Regions from separate parts of the Devosia sp. BK genome, predicted to be linked through region 1. Evidence: riboswitches for the same ligand, from Rfam matches in the RefSeq annotation. Region 1 holds a riboswitch; the other holds the start of a gene.
What was found. Region 1 has a riboswitch for cobalamin ahead of DevBK_RS18405 (TonB-dependent receptor plug domain-containing protein). Riboswitches for the same ligand answer to the same signal wherever they lie in the genome.
Positions count from the first base shown of each region.

Region 2: another riboswitch for cobalamin. It lies ahead of DevBK_RS08820 (DUF1852 domain-containing protein); the one in region 1 lies ahead of DevBK_RS18405 (TonB-dependent receptor plug domain-containing protein).

Region 1 covers NZ_JAIMBX010000003.1:593,060-600,019, reverse strand. The annotation lists gene DevBK_RS18410 (ABC transporter substrate-binding protein) at 1-707, shown strand, start outside; cobalamin riboswitch at 772-964, shown strand; gene DevBK_RS18405 (TonB-dependent receptor plug domain-containing protein) at 1,144-3,042, shown strand; partial or broken gene metH (methionine synthase) at 3,168-6,862, shown strand; gene DevBK_RS18395 (cob(I)yrinic acid a,c-diamide adenosyltransferase) at 6,843-6,960, opposite strand, start outside.
Region 2 covers NZ_JAIMBX010000001.1:1,799,730-1,806,689, forward strand. The annotation lists gene DevBK_RS08815 (methionine synthase) at 1-999, opposite strand, end outside; gene DevBK_RS08820 (DUF1852 domain-containing protein) at 1,029-2,012, opposite strand; cobalamin riboswitch at 2,267-2,481, opposite strand; gene DevBK_RS08825 (gamma-glutamyltransferase) at 2,693-4,369, opposite strand; gene DevBK_RS08830 (ABC transporter permease) at 4,400-5,281, opposite strand; gene DevBK_RS08835 (ABC transporter permease) at 5,274-6,227, opposite strand; gene DevBK_RS08840 (peptide ABC transporter substrate-binding protein) at 6,299-6,960, opposite strand, start outside.

The sequences.
Region 1 (6,960 bases):
TCGAGGCCGTGGTGGCGGCGCGGCCCGACGTGTTCATGGCGGGCGGGAGTGGCGAGGCCGAAATTCAGCGGCTCGCAGCGACAGGCATTGCCGTCGTCAACTTTGCCGACTGGCAGGACACATCGCCGCTCGGCCGGGCCGAATGGGTCAAGTTCATGGGGCTTTTCTTCAATGCCGAAGCCAAGGCCGACGAGAGCTTTGCAGAGGTCGCAAAGCGATATGCAGCAGCGGAGGCATTGGTCTCAGGAGTTGCGGAAGACGATAAGCCGTTTGTCCTCAGCGGACAGGCGTTCGGTGGCGTGTTCTTTGCGGCGGGCGGCAAGTCATTCATTGCGCAGCTCATTGCCGATGCAGGCGGACGCTATATCTTTGCTGATAATACCAGCACCGGTAGCTTCGAAATCCATGACCTCGAACAACTTGTGACCCGCGCGCGGGAGGCAAGTGTCTGGATCCAGGCGGCAATGACCTATCGCAGCCTTGCCGATATCGCGGCAGAAAATCCCCGCCTCGCCGCGCTGCCCGCGGCCCAGGCAGGAGAGGTATGGATACCCGATGCATTGAAGGGGCCGAATGGCGGCGTGCAGTTCTACGAACTGGGCACCATGCGCCCCGATCTGGTGCTGCTGGATCTGATCTCGATCCTCTATCCAGAAAAACTGCCGGGCTACCAGCGCGTGTTCAATCGCGCGATCACGATCGATTAAGGCGACACTGTGGATAGCCCCTCGCGAACGGCCTTACGTCGTTGACTTGAATTAAGGCTTTGTTCATTTTCGGCCCGTCCATGGTCCTCGCAAGGGGATAATAGGGAAGCCGGTCAAGGAGCGATCCCCAGTCCGACGCTGCCCCCGCAACTGTAAGCGGAGACGACGTTTCAGTGTCCACTGGCTTTTGGGCTGGGAAGGCGAAACGTCGGCTTGATCCGCGAGCCAGGAGACCTGCCATGGAAGCGGATTCATTTCAGGCTGATCGGGCGGATCGGGCGGAGGACAAGACAGACGATGAGCGATCGTCCCCCGATGCCGTCGCGCCGCTAATCCGGCCGCACGCCCCACCTCATTTCAATCTCTGTGCGCCTCATGCGCGGGAAGCATTCACGCTTCCGCCTGAGCCGTCGCGCCACCTCGAAAGCCACGCCCTATGCGTTTCAAGTCGCTCACCTCGTCCATCGCCCTGCTGACTGCCACTCTGGCGATAGCCCTTCCCGTTACGGCTCAGGAAACGATCCTCCCCAAGCTCGTCATCAATGCCGGTGGCCTGACCCCGTTTGAAGAGAATGAAATCGGGCGGTCCTATACCGTGATCGATGGTGATCAGATCGCATTGAGCGGCACGCCCTATATCGCGGACGTGCTGCGTCAGGTGCCGGGGTTTGCGGTGTCGCGCACGGGCTCATTCGGCAACAAGACGCAGATCCGTGTCCGTGGCGCCGAAGCCAATCATGTGCTCGTACTGATCGATGGCGTGCCGGTCAGCGAAAACTCGGACGGGGAATTCGACTTTGCGCGCCTGGCGATGACCAATGTCGAACGCATCGAAATTCTGCGTGGGCCGCAAAGCGCGTTCTGGGGCGCCAATGCCATGGCGGGCGTTATCAATATCGTGACGAAATCGGTATCCGAGGACGGTTTGCACGGCACTCTGGCGGGTGAAACGGGCACAGACGGCACGAAGATGACAAGCGGGTCGCTGGCCTATGGCCAGGACAATTTCGACATTTCGGGTTCGCTGACCATGCGGCACACCAACGGCTTCAATGTCTCCTCGTTTGGCACCGAGCTCGACGGAGCCAATCATATCGATGCCAATGGTCGGTTTGCCGCCGATATCACGCCGCAGCTTACCCTTGATGGCAGCATCCGTTATGCGCGCATCGATGCGTACGCTGATGGCCAGGATTTTTCCGGGATCGTTCAGGACACTCCGGATACCGCCACCATCAAGGAGCTTTCCGGCGCTCTTGGTCTTGGCTGGGTGAGCGAAGATGGCCTTTGGTTTCAAAATGCCCGCGTCAGCGCCGGCACGATCGAGCGCGGCGCCAACGATCAGTTTGGCGCTTCGCTCAATACCAACGATCGTTACAAAGCGTCTTATCAAGTCGGTCGCAACTTCGACACGCCGGATTTCCTCGACAGCACGCATACCGTTACCCTCGGCTATGATGTGGTCTACGAAACCTTCCAGCAACTCGTGCCGACCAAGCTCGATGTGCAGAAGCGCGTCACCAATTCGCTCGTCGGGGAATATCGCGGCACCTATTTCGATCAGGTTTTCCTTACCGCAGCCCTGCGCCACGATTTCAACGAAGGCTTTGCCGACGTCACCACCTATAGCCTCAGCGGCGCATGGCAGGTTCCGGATACCGGAACGCGCCTCCACGCTTCGCTCGGGACCGGTTCGACCAATCCGACCTTCTACGAACAGTTCGGCTTCAATCCTGCCCTGTTCATTCCCAATCCCGGTCTGGTGCCGGAATCGAGCTTTGGCTGGGATATTGGGGTCGAGCAGAGCCTGCTTGACGGTGTGGTTGTTCTCGATGCGACCTATTTCAACCAGACGCTCGAAAACCAGATCCAGACGCAGGGCTTTGCACCGAGCACGGTCGTCAATCTGCTCGGCACCAGCACCCGCCAAGGCGTCGAGCTATCCGCTCGCGTCAACATCGTCGAAGGTCTGACCGCCGGCGTGACCTACACCTATCTCGACGCTCGCCAGCCGAATGGTGCACGAGAGATCCGTCGTCCCGAGCATTCCGGCGCGATCGACATCGCCTATACGCTGCCGGAAATTCCGTTGACGCTGCATAGCGAGGTGGTTTTGAACGGGCCAAACCTCGATACCGACTTTTCGCAATTCCCAGCTGTCAACGTGACGCTTCCTGCCTACACCGTCGTCAATGCCGGCCTGAATTATAAGATCAACGACCAGGTCGAGGTCTATGGCCGCGTGCAGAACCTCTTCGACACCAAGTACCAGGAGGTTCTGGGCTACAATACGCAGGGCCGGACTTTCTATGCAGGAGCCAAGGCGAGCTTCTGACGCCTTCACATCTGCCGGCATGAGCACCACATCTGGCTTGGCTTTCTTTTCCGAAAAACCCTCGGTAAAAGGCCAGGAAAGACGAGGTCATCATGCCGGCAAACCCATCCCCCAGCCGTAAGCTCCTGGAAAAATTGGCGCGTGAGCGCATCCTTGTTCTGGATGGCGCCATGGGCACGCAAATCCAGGGATTGGGGCTTTCCGAGGATGACTTCGTCGGCCACGGGTTTGGTCACGCATGCCGGCATCATTCCGATCATCCGCAGAAGGGCAATAACGACCTTCTGATCCTCACCCAGCCCGAAGCGATCGAAGAGATTCACTTCAAATACGCCATGGCTGGTGCCGATATCGTCGAGACCAATACTTTTTCGGCGACCACGATTGCCCAGGCCGATTACGGCATGGAATCGGCGGTGCATGATCTCAATGTCGAGGGTGCGCGTGTCGTGCGCCGCGCGCTTGATCGCGCGACCGCTATCGACGGCAAGCCGCGCTTTGTGGCCGGCGCCGTTGGACCAACCAACCGCACGGCATCAATCAGCCCCGATGTAAACAATCCCGGTTTTCGCGCGGTAACGTTCGAAGACCTGCGCAAAGCCTATTCGCAGCAGGTCAACGGCCTCATCGCGGGCGGTGCAGACGTCATCCTGATCGAAACGATCTTCGATACGCTCAATGCCAAGGCGGCGATCTTTGCCTGCATGGAAGCTTTCGAAGCGACCGGCGTGGCGCTGCCGATGATGATCTCGGGTACGATTACCGATGCCTCGGGGCGGACGCTGACCGGGCAGACGCCGACTGCCTTCTGGCATTCGGTCAAACATTCGCGTCCCTTCACCATCGGGCTAAACTGTGCGCTAGGAGCCGAGGCAATGCGCCCGCACATGACCGAAATTTCGGGCGTCGCCGACACCTTTACCTGCGCCTACCCCAATGCCGGCCTGCCTAACGCCTTCGGCCAATATGATGAAGGCCCAGAGGACACCGCCAAACAGGTGGGCGAGTTCGCGCGCGAAGGCATTGTCAATGTGGTGGGCGGCTGCTGTGGTACGACGCCGGACCATATCCGCGCCATCGCTGATGCCGTTGCAGGCGTTGCGCCGAGGGTCGTCCATTGAGCCGCTATCTCCGCCTTTCCGGCCTCGAGCCTTTCGTCCTCACGCCCGATATTCCCTTCGTCAATATCGGCGAGCGGACCAATGTCACGGGCAGTGCGCGCTTTCGCAAGCTGATCACGGCGCGGGATTATACGGCGGCGCTCGCTGTGGCGCGCGATCAGGTCGAGAATGGCGCGCAGGTCATCGACATCAACATGGACGAGGGGCTGATCGACTCCAAGGCCGCCATGGTCGAGTTCCTCAACCTCATCGCTTCGGAGCCGGAAATCGCCCGCGTTCCGGTGATGATCGACTCTTCCAAATGGGAGGTGATCGAGGCGGGCCTGCAATGCGTGCAGGGCAAGCCGATCGTCAATTCCATCTCGCTCAAGGAAGGCGAAGAGCAGTTCCGGCACTATGCTGGTCTCTGCATGGCCTATGGTGCCGCCGTCGTCGTCATGGCCTTTGACGAACAGGGCCAAGCCGATACCTATCAGCGAAAGATCGACATTTGCGCGCGTGCCTATAAAATCCTAGTCGAAGAAATGGGCTTTCCGCCCGAAGACATCATCTTCGACCCAAATGTGTTCGCCGTGGCGACCGGCATCGAAGAGCACGACAATTACGGCGTCGACTTCATCGAGGCGACGGCCTGGATCCGCCAGAACCTGCCCTATGCCCATATTTCGGGTGGCGTTTCCAATCTCTCCTTCAGCTTCCGCGGCAATGAGCCGGTGCGCGAGGCGATGCATGCCGTGTTTCTCTACCACGCCATCAAGGCGGGCATGGACATGGGCATCGTCAATGCCGGGCAGCTTGCCGTCTATGACCAGATCGACCCGGAACTGCGCGAAGCGTGCGAGGATGTCGTCCTCAACCGCAAGCCGAAAACCGGCGGTACGGCGACCGAGCGAATGCTTGAAATTGCCGATCGCTTCAAGGGCGGCGCGCGTGAAGAAAAGGTCCGTGACCTTGCCTGGCGCGAATGGCCTATCGACAAGCGGATCGAGCATGCGCTCGTCAATGGCATCACCGAATTCATTGAGGCCGACACCGAAGAAGCGCGCCAGAATGCCGAGCGCCCGCTGCATGTGATCGAAGGCCCGTTGATGGCCGGCATGAACGTCGTCGGCGACCTCTTTGGCGCGGGGAAAATGTTCCTACCGCAGGTGGTCAAATCGGCGCGCGTGATGAAGCAGGCCGTGGCGGTGCTCCTCCCCTATATGGAAGAGGAAAAAGCCCTGACCGGCGGCGATCAGCGGCAATCGGCCGGCAAGATCCTGATGGCGACGGTCAAGGGCGACGTCCACGATATCGGCAAGAACATCGTCGGCGTCGTGCTCGCCTGCAACAATTACGAGATTGTCGACCTCGGCGTCATGGTGCCGCCGCAGAAGATTTTGGAAACGGCGCGCGCGGAGAAGGTCGATGTCATCGGGCTTTCGGGTCTCATCACGCCCTCGCTCGATGAAATGGTGCATCTCGCCTCCGAAATGGAGCGCGAAGGTTTTGATATTCCGCTGCTGATCGGCGGCGCCACGACGTCGCGCGTGCACACAGCTGTGAAAATCGCGCCACGCTATACGAAGGGCCAGGCCATTTATGTGACCGATGCCAGCCGCGCCGTGGGTGTGGTTGGCCAGTTGCTCTCTGAGACGATGAAGCCGGATTATGTCGCCGGCATTCGCGCCGAATATGTCGAGGTTGCTGAAAAGCACGAGCGCGCGGAATTGGCCAAGCAGCGCCTGCCGCTGACCTCGGCGCGCGCCAACCATTTCAAGATCGACTGGACCGACTACAAGGTCAACGCGCCTCAGTTTTTCGGCACGCGGGTCATCGAGGATTGGGATCTCGCCGAGATTGCGCGGTACATTGATTGGACGCCGTTCTTCCAGACCTGGGAACTGAAGGGCGTCTATCCGCGCATTCTCGATGATGAAAAGCAAGGCGAAGTGGCGCGTCAGCTGTTCGCCGATGCGCAGGATATGCTCAAGCGCATCATCGCCGAAAACTGGTTCAAGCCGCGGGCGGTTGTTGGCTTCTGGCCCGCCAATGCCGTCGGCGACGACATCAAACTTTTTGCCGACAAGGACCGCAATGCGGAACTCGCGACGCTCTATACGCTGCGACAGCAGACCTCGAAGCGCGGCGATAGCCCCAATGTGGCGCTGGCCGATTTCGTCGCACCGATCGGCACCCATGACTATCTCGGCGGTTTCGTCGTTACGGCGGGTCCCGAAGAAAACGAGATTGCCGAACGCTTCAAAAGAGCAAACGACGATTTCGGGTCGATCATGGTCAAGGCCCTGGCCGATCGTTATGCCGAAGCCATGGCCGAGATGTTGCACCAGCGCGTGCGCAAGGAATTCTGGGGCTATGCCGAAGACGAGACCTTTGCGCCCAATGAACTGGTCGGCGAGCCCTATCGCGGGATCCGCCCTGCCCCGGGCTATCCCGCCCAGCCGGACCATACCGAAAAGGTGACGCTGTTCCGCCTGCTCGATGCAGAAGCCAATACCGGCGTGCAACTGACCGAGAGCATGGCCATGTGGCCGGGTTCATCGGTGTCCGGCATTTATATCGGCCATCCCGATGCTTATTACTTCGGCGTCGCCAAGGTCGAGCGTGATCAAGTGCTTGATTATGCAAGCCGAAAGGGCATGGAAATCGCCGAAGTGGAACGCTGGCTGGCGCCCGTGCTCAACTACGTGCCGGCCTAGGTTTCCAATAGCGCTCATTGCCGCCCGACGCGACGCGGGCGGCGATGAACAACAGGTCTGAGAGGCGATTGAGATAGACCCGCCCTTGGGTTGTCCGC
Region 2 (6,960 bases), on a different contig from region 1:
AGCGCCAGCACTCAGGGCCTGCAATTTTCCCGTAGCGATCTTTCGTGAAAGAGGCGCCATGCCGCAATTGGTGCTGGGATAGAGCTTGTCGGCGTCCACGAACTGCAAGGCCTTCCGCAGGGTCGCGGCGACTTCTTCCGGAGTTTCGATGGTGTTGGATGCGACGTCGATCGCCCCAACCATGACCTTCTTGCCGCGAATAAGTTCGATCAGGTCCATGGGAACATGGGAATTATGGCACTCGAGCGAAATCAGATCGATGCTCGATTTCTGCAGCGTTGGCAGCGTCTTTTCATATTGCCGCCATTCGTCGCCGAGCGTCTTCTTCCAATCCGTGTTGGCCTTGATGCCATAGCCATAACAAATATGGACGGCGGTCTCGCACTTGAGTCCCTCGATCGCGCGCTCAAGCGTTGCTACGCCCCATTCGTTTACCTCGGCAAAGAAGACGTTGAAGGCCGGCTCGTCGAACTGGATGATATCGACGCCCGCGGCTTCAAGCTCCTTGGCTTCCTCGTTGAGGATTTTGGCGAACTCCCAGGCGAGCTTTTCGCGGCTTTTGTAATGCGCATCATAGAGCGTATCGATCATGGTCATCGGCCCCGGAAGGGCCCATTTGATCGGCTGCGTGGTCTGACGACGCAGAAACTTGGCGTCTTCGACAAAGACCGGCTTCTGGCGAGAAACGGCGCCCACGACGGTGGGCACGCTCGCATCATAGCGATCGCGAATGCGCACGGTTTCGCGCTTTTCGAAATCGACGCCATCGAGATGCTCGATGAAGGTCGTGACGAAATGCTGGCGCGTTTGTTCGCCGTCGCTGACGATATCGATGCCTGCCTGTTGTTGATCGGTGAGGGATAGGCGCAGCGCGTCCTGCTTACCCTCGACGAGTTCTTCGCCGTCCAGTTTCCAGGGCGACCAGAGCTTTTCAGGCTGGGCCAACCAAGAGGGTTTGGGCAGGCTACCAGCCGTCGAGGTGGGGAGGAGTTTGTTCATGATGCTCGATCTTCTGTTCTTTTAACTGTTCAGGACGCGTAGCTGGCGCACCACTGGTCGAGCACGCTCTTATAGGGCTTGATAAAATGCTCTTCGGCGAACTTGCCCTGCTCGACGGCGAGGCGGCTACGTTCGTCGCGGTCATAGATCACCCGCGTCACGGAATAGTCCTGGTGCTTCAGGTCGGGCTGATAGAGAGCTCCGGCAGCCGAATTGGCGTTATAGATCTCGGGCCGGTAGATTTTCTGGAACGTCTCCATCGTGCTGATGGTGCTGATCAATTCCAGATTGGTGTAGTCACCCAAGAGATCGCCCACATGGTAGAACGCGAGCGGCGCCACGCTATCGGGCGGCATGAAGTAGCGAACCTTGAGCCCCATTTTGGCGAAGTACTGATCAGTCGACGAGAACTCGTCCTGACGGTACTCGACGCCCATAACCGGGTGCTGATTTTCGGTGCGGTGATAGACTTTGCTGCTTGAGGCACTGATGCAGATAACCGGCGGCTTGCCGAAATTTGCGCGGTAGATGTCCGAGTTCAGAAATGCCTTGAATAGCTTGCCATGGAGATCGCCAAAGCTCTCCGGAATGTTGAATTTGGCCTGTCCCTTATTGTGCTCGGGCAACACGACGCTGAAATCGTAGTCGCGAACATAGGACGAGAAGTTATTGCCGACGATCCCATCGACGCGCTCATTCGTCCTCTTGTCCAGAATGGTCGACTTAAGGATTTCGATGAGGGGGAACGAGGCGCTCTTTCCTTCGGCACCGATCGTCAACTCGACCGTGACGATGTCGAGTTCGACGGTGTAGCGGTCAGCTTTGGGGTTATCCCAATACGCCAAGGCGTTGAATCGATTGTCGATCATCCTCAGCGCATTGCGCAGATTCTCCTGCCGCCTTTCGCCGCGAGCGAGATTGGCGAAGTTGGTGGTGACGCGCGTGTTTTCAGCGGGCTGATAGTCCTCGTTGAAAGCAACGGTCTTGATTGCGAAAGTCAGGTCTTTGGTCATGGAGCGGTCGCCGTCTCTTATCGGTCTTGGTGTCAGTCAGCAGGGTTGGAAGTGGCGCATGACGTTTCGCCCGCGCGCATCATCGGGACGTCGAGCAGACCTGGCATTCGTTGGTGGCACGCCAAACATGCCGGCGGATTTTGCATTTGAGACATGACAAGCCCCAGTTTGTTGGGGGCAAGGCCGAGGCAAGCACATAGCGAAACGGGCCGCGCTCGCGACCATCACTACGGCACACCAGGACACCCCGCCCGTGGACGTTATTTCGCCGAGGCAGGTCTCCTGGCTCGCGGGTCATCGCCGTTGCCCGTCTTCCCAGGTCTGACCCCAGTGACATGGTGGACTTCAGCTCGCCGCTTACAGTTGCGGGGGCAGCGCCGGCATTCCCGACCTTTCGGGGCACCGGCTTCCCTCTTAGCTCCGGCACATCGCAAGCGGCGACCGGAGAACCTTGGCCTCTGCACATTCCGGCAGAAGCCATTGCGAGTCAATACCGTATAAAGATATGTTTATATCTTTAATCCATAAGGTGAGTGGTTTCAGGTTTGCAAAGCGTGAAGCAGCATGACGCGAGCCCCTTGCTCGCGTTGAAGCTAAAGCTATCTCGATAAAGAGATTTTGGTCGTGAAGCTAATAGCGACGGTCGCGCCGCTCGGTGCGCGACCAAGGCCAGTCTTCCGCTAGATCAAAGACGCAGCGGTGCCGGTGCGCCTGAAATCGGCCGATGCCATGAGGCCGGCATCGCTGCGCCAGCACATCTGGAAGGAGCCCATATTCCAGTCCCATGCCGGCATGGGCGTGAGATGGAGGCCGAGGGCGGTGACGCCTAGGACGGCTTCTGGTGCCAAGCGACTTTCGATCGTGAGCGCATAATTGTCCTCGAGCGGCAGCATGCGCGGGGCATCAGACGCCGCATCGGGCGTCATGCCGAAGTCGAGGATATTGACGAGCATCTGCGCCACTGTCGCGTAGACATTGCCTGGCGTGCCGAGCGCCAGCCAAGGCGCGCCATCCTTCATGACGAAGGTATTGCCCAAGATGTTGCGCATGCGGGCGCCGGGGGTGCGCCAATTGGAAAAGTGCGCGTTCATCGACGTCTGCTCGTGCGATCCCATCATGGCAACGCCGCCGACAGCCATGCCGGGGATGCCACCCGATTGCACCGTGTTCATCATTTGAAGCCAATTGCCTTCGGCATCGACGATCGAAATTTCACAACTGCCGACCGGCGCCTTGGACTTGGCGCTGTTCCAACCGGACGCCGCAAAGGCGGCGGCGCCTGTGGTCAACCGCACATGGTCGGTCAGGTCGACCTTGGGCCGGCTGGCCTGGATCAGTTGGGCCAGCGAGCGGTGATAGGCCGGGTCCGTGATGGCGGCGGCGCCCTCGCCGAAATATTGCGGGTCATGAAGGAAGCCGCATGCCTGTTCGGCCAGACGGAGCGCGTGGCTCATATAGAAGAGATAATCGGCGCCAAATGGCTCCATCTGGGCAATGCCCGCCTCCTCGAGCACGCCCAGCACCAGCGAGCAGAACACCGCCTGACGCTCCGGCGGGGCCAGACTGACAATCTCATTGCCGCGATGACTAAAACTCAATGGCTCCTGCCAGCGCGGCGGGTTGGCGGTCATATGGTCGAGCCGCGCCGGCCAGCCGAGGGCGTTGCCGACCGCCACGAAATCACGCGCCCATTGGCCTTCCGTAAAGTAGGTTGGACCCTCCTCCGCCAAAGTCCGAAGCGTCTTTGCCAAAGAGGGATTTCGCGTGATGCTGCCGACGGGTGGCAGATAGCCATCGGGCATGAAGACGGCGCGGCCTTCTTCGAAATAGGTCGAAAAGGGAGCGGCGAAGACGTTGACGCCATATTCGAAAGAGGAGACAGGATGCCCTTCCTCCGCCCAGCGAATGGCATCCTGGCACAATTCAGACCATGGTCGCGTGCCAAAGCGATCGTGCATGGCGCCAAGTCCGGGCATAAAACCAGGAATGGCTGCTTGCGGTCCCGGCGCGCCCTCCCGCGCCCAACCGCCGACGCCGTTGATCGGCCGGAATGGCGCTAGGTCGTGCGGCAAGGTGCCGAGTGAATTCAACTGAGAGGCGCGCTTGGTTTTGGCGTCCCAATAGAGAAACGAGACCATGCCCGCATGGCTCGTCAGGTGGGGTTCAACTGCCGCTTGCACCAAGGCTCCGGCGATGGCGGCGTCTGCAGCATTGCCACCACCGGCCAGGACTTTCATCACGGTTTCGGTGACGATCGGATTGCCGGTGCTCGCCACTGCCTTGCCGCGCGCCAGAGGCTTGGGGCCTTGGTCGACTATATAGCGGCTTTGCAGGTCAATCAGGCGTGCTTGATCCAACTGATGTCACCGTTTTCTTCGAGATAGAGATTATTCCTTCGGCTCCATGGCGTCGCGGAGACCATCGCCAAGGAAATTCACGGCCAGCACCGTGCAAAGGATCAACAGCCCCGGGGGAATGGCTAGCCAAGGCGCGACGCTGAGATAGGAACTGGCGCTGTTGAGCAGGTTCCCCCAGGTCGGCACCGGCGGCTGGATACCGAAGCCCAAAAAGCTCAGCGCCGATTCCAGCATGATGGCGCTGCCTACGGCCAGGGTGGCCGATACGGTGATAGGGCCGATGGCATTGGGCAGGATATGGCGGAACATGAGGCGCGCGCCCCCTGCCCCCAAGGCGCGGGCCGCCTCGACGAATTCGCGCTCACGAAGCGCCAGAAACTGGCTCCGCACTAAACGCGCCGTACCCATCCAGATCAGCATGCCGACGATGGCGACAAGGAGAGGCGGACTGGGACGAAAGAGCCCGGACAGCAGCAGCACAAGCGGCAAAGTCGGGATCGACAACATCACGTCGGTCAGCCGCATCAAGAGCGCGTCGGTCCAGCCACGGTAAAAACCTGAGAGCGCGCCCACCAAAGTCCCGGCTATCGTCGCAATGATTGCGCCCGCAAGACCGACAGCGAGCGATACGCGACCGCCATAGATCAGCCGGGTCAGGGAGTCGCGACCAAGTTCGTCAGTCCCCAGCCAATGCTGCGCTGAAATCGGTCCGGGTGAACCAATCAGCATGAAATCCTGCCCATCGAAGGAATAGGGCGAGAAATAGGGGCCGATGATGATCGCGACGGCGAGAAGCAACAAGAACGTCAGACCAGCTACTGCCGGCTTGTGCTTGAAGAAACGCTTGATGACGCGACGGCCATAGCTTTGCGGCGGCTGCACCTTGGCCAGCGGAATGGCAGTGTCAACCATAGCGGATCCTTGGGTCGAGCGATGCATAGGCGAGATCAGCGATGATGTTGGCGATGATGATGCCGAGCGAGCCCATCATCATCAGGCCCATGAGCATCGGATAGTCGCGGCCATCCATGCTTTCCATGAAAAGACGTCCAATACCGGGCCAGGCAAAGACGGTTTCAGTGATGACAGCACCGGAAATCACGGTGGCAAAATCCACCGCGATGACGGTGACTGCCGGGATCATGGCGTTACGCAGGGCGTGGAGAATAACCACCCCCCGCTCCGAGCGACCCTTGGCATAAGCGGTACGGATATAGTCCTGATTGAGCACGTCGATCATGCCGGACCGGATAAATCGGCTCCAACTGGCGACAGTGGCGAGCGACAATACTGCGGCAGGCATGACGATATGGCGCAGACGATCGAGAAAATCGCCGCCGCCGATGGATTTATAGCCAGCCGATGGCAGCCAACCCAGTTGCACGGAAAACAGCAATTGCAGCAGCAAGGCCAGCCAAAAGACGGGGATCGAGATACCCGCGAACGAGGCCAGCGTCAGGCTGCTATCGAGCTTCGAGCCACGACGCGAAGCGCTGATGATCCCGAGAGGAATCGCGATGATGAGGGAAATGATCAGCGCAAGGCCGCCAAGTTCCAAAGTTGGCCCGAGGCGCAAGACGATTTCGGTCAGCACCGGGCGACCAGTGCGGATGGAATAACCCCAATCGCCGACCACCATGGATTTCAGCCAGAGGAGGTATTGAATCGGCACCGGTTGATCCAAGCCATACGCGGCAGAGATCTGCGCCAGCGCTTCCTTACTGACGGCAGGGTTCTCGGTATACATATCGAGCGGACCGCCCGGCGCCAGATGGATAATGGCGAAGAGGATGACCGAAATACCCAGCAGCAGCGGGATGGCGCTCAATAGACGGCGCAAGACGTAACCAAAACTCATGCCGCCTCCAGGCTCGCAAAAAGAAAATGCCCCCGGCCCGTTGCGGCCGGGGGCGTTTGGTCTAGTGGAGATTACTCCATGTACCAGGCAGAGGTATCGACGAAGTTGGTCATGTTGGTTGGGTTCGGCACGAAGTTCTTGAGCTTGGTGGTCTTGGCGATCAAGGCCACGTTGTTGACCAGCGAGATGGTCGGCAGGTCTTCGGCCAGGATGGCTTGGAACTTCGAGGCTGCAACCTTGCGCTCGGCTGGGTCCAGCGTGTTCTCGAATTCGGCCATGGCTGCATCGAGCTCAGGGTTGGAATAGGACTGGCCATTGTTGGCGCCGCCCGTGCCCCAGAAGTCGTGGTAGACGGGGTTAGCCGAGGTGATCCAGCGACCATAGATCAGGTCGTAGCCGCCCTTATAGCGGGCTTCGCGATAGGCAACGCCGGTTTGGTTGTTGGCGGTTGCCTCGATGCCGATGGCCTTGAGCTGGGCAATGATGACTTGCTGGGCGAGTTCGTCATCTGCGCGGCCGGACTGTACCATGAACGCGTAGGAGAGGCGTTCGCCATCCTTTTCACGGATGCCGTCGCTGCCGGCGACATAGCCGGATTCGTCGAGGAGCGCATTGGCGGCGGCAACGTCATAGGCGAGGACCGGCGTGCTGTCGTCGTAGAAATCGAACACCGGCACGACAGGCGACTTGATAGCCTTGGGGAAACCACCCTGAGCGCGAATGATCACTTCGC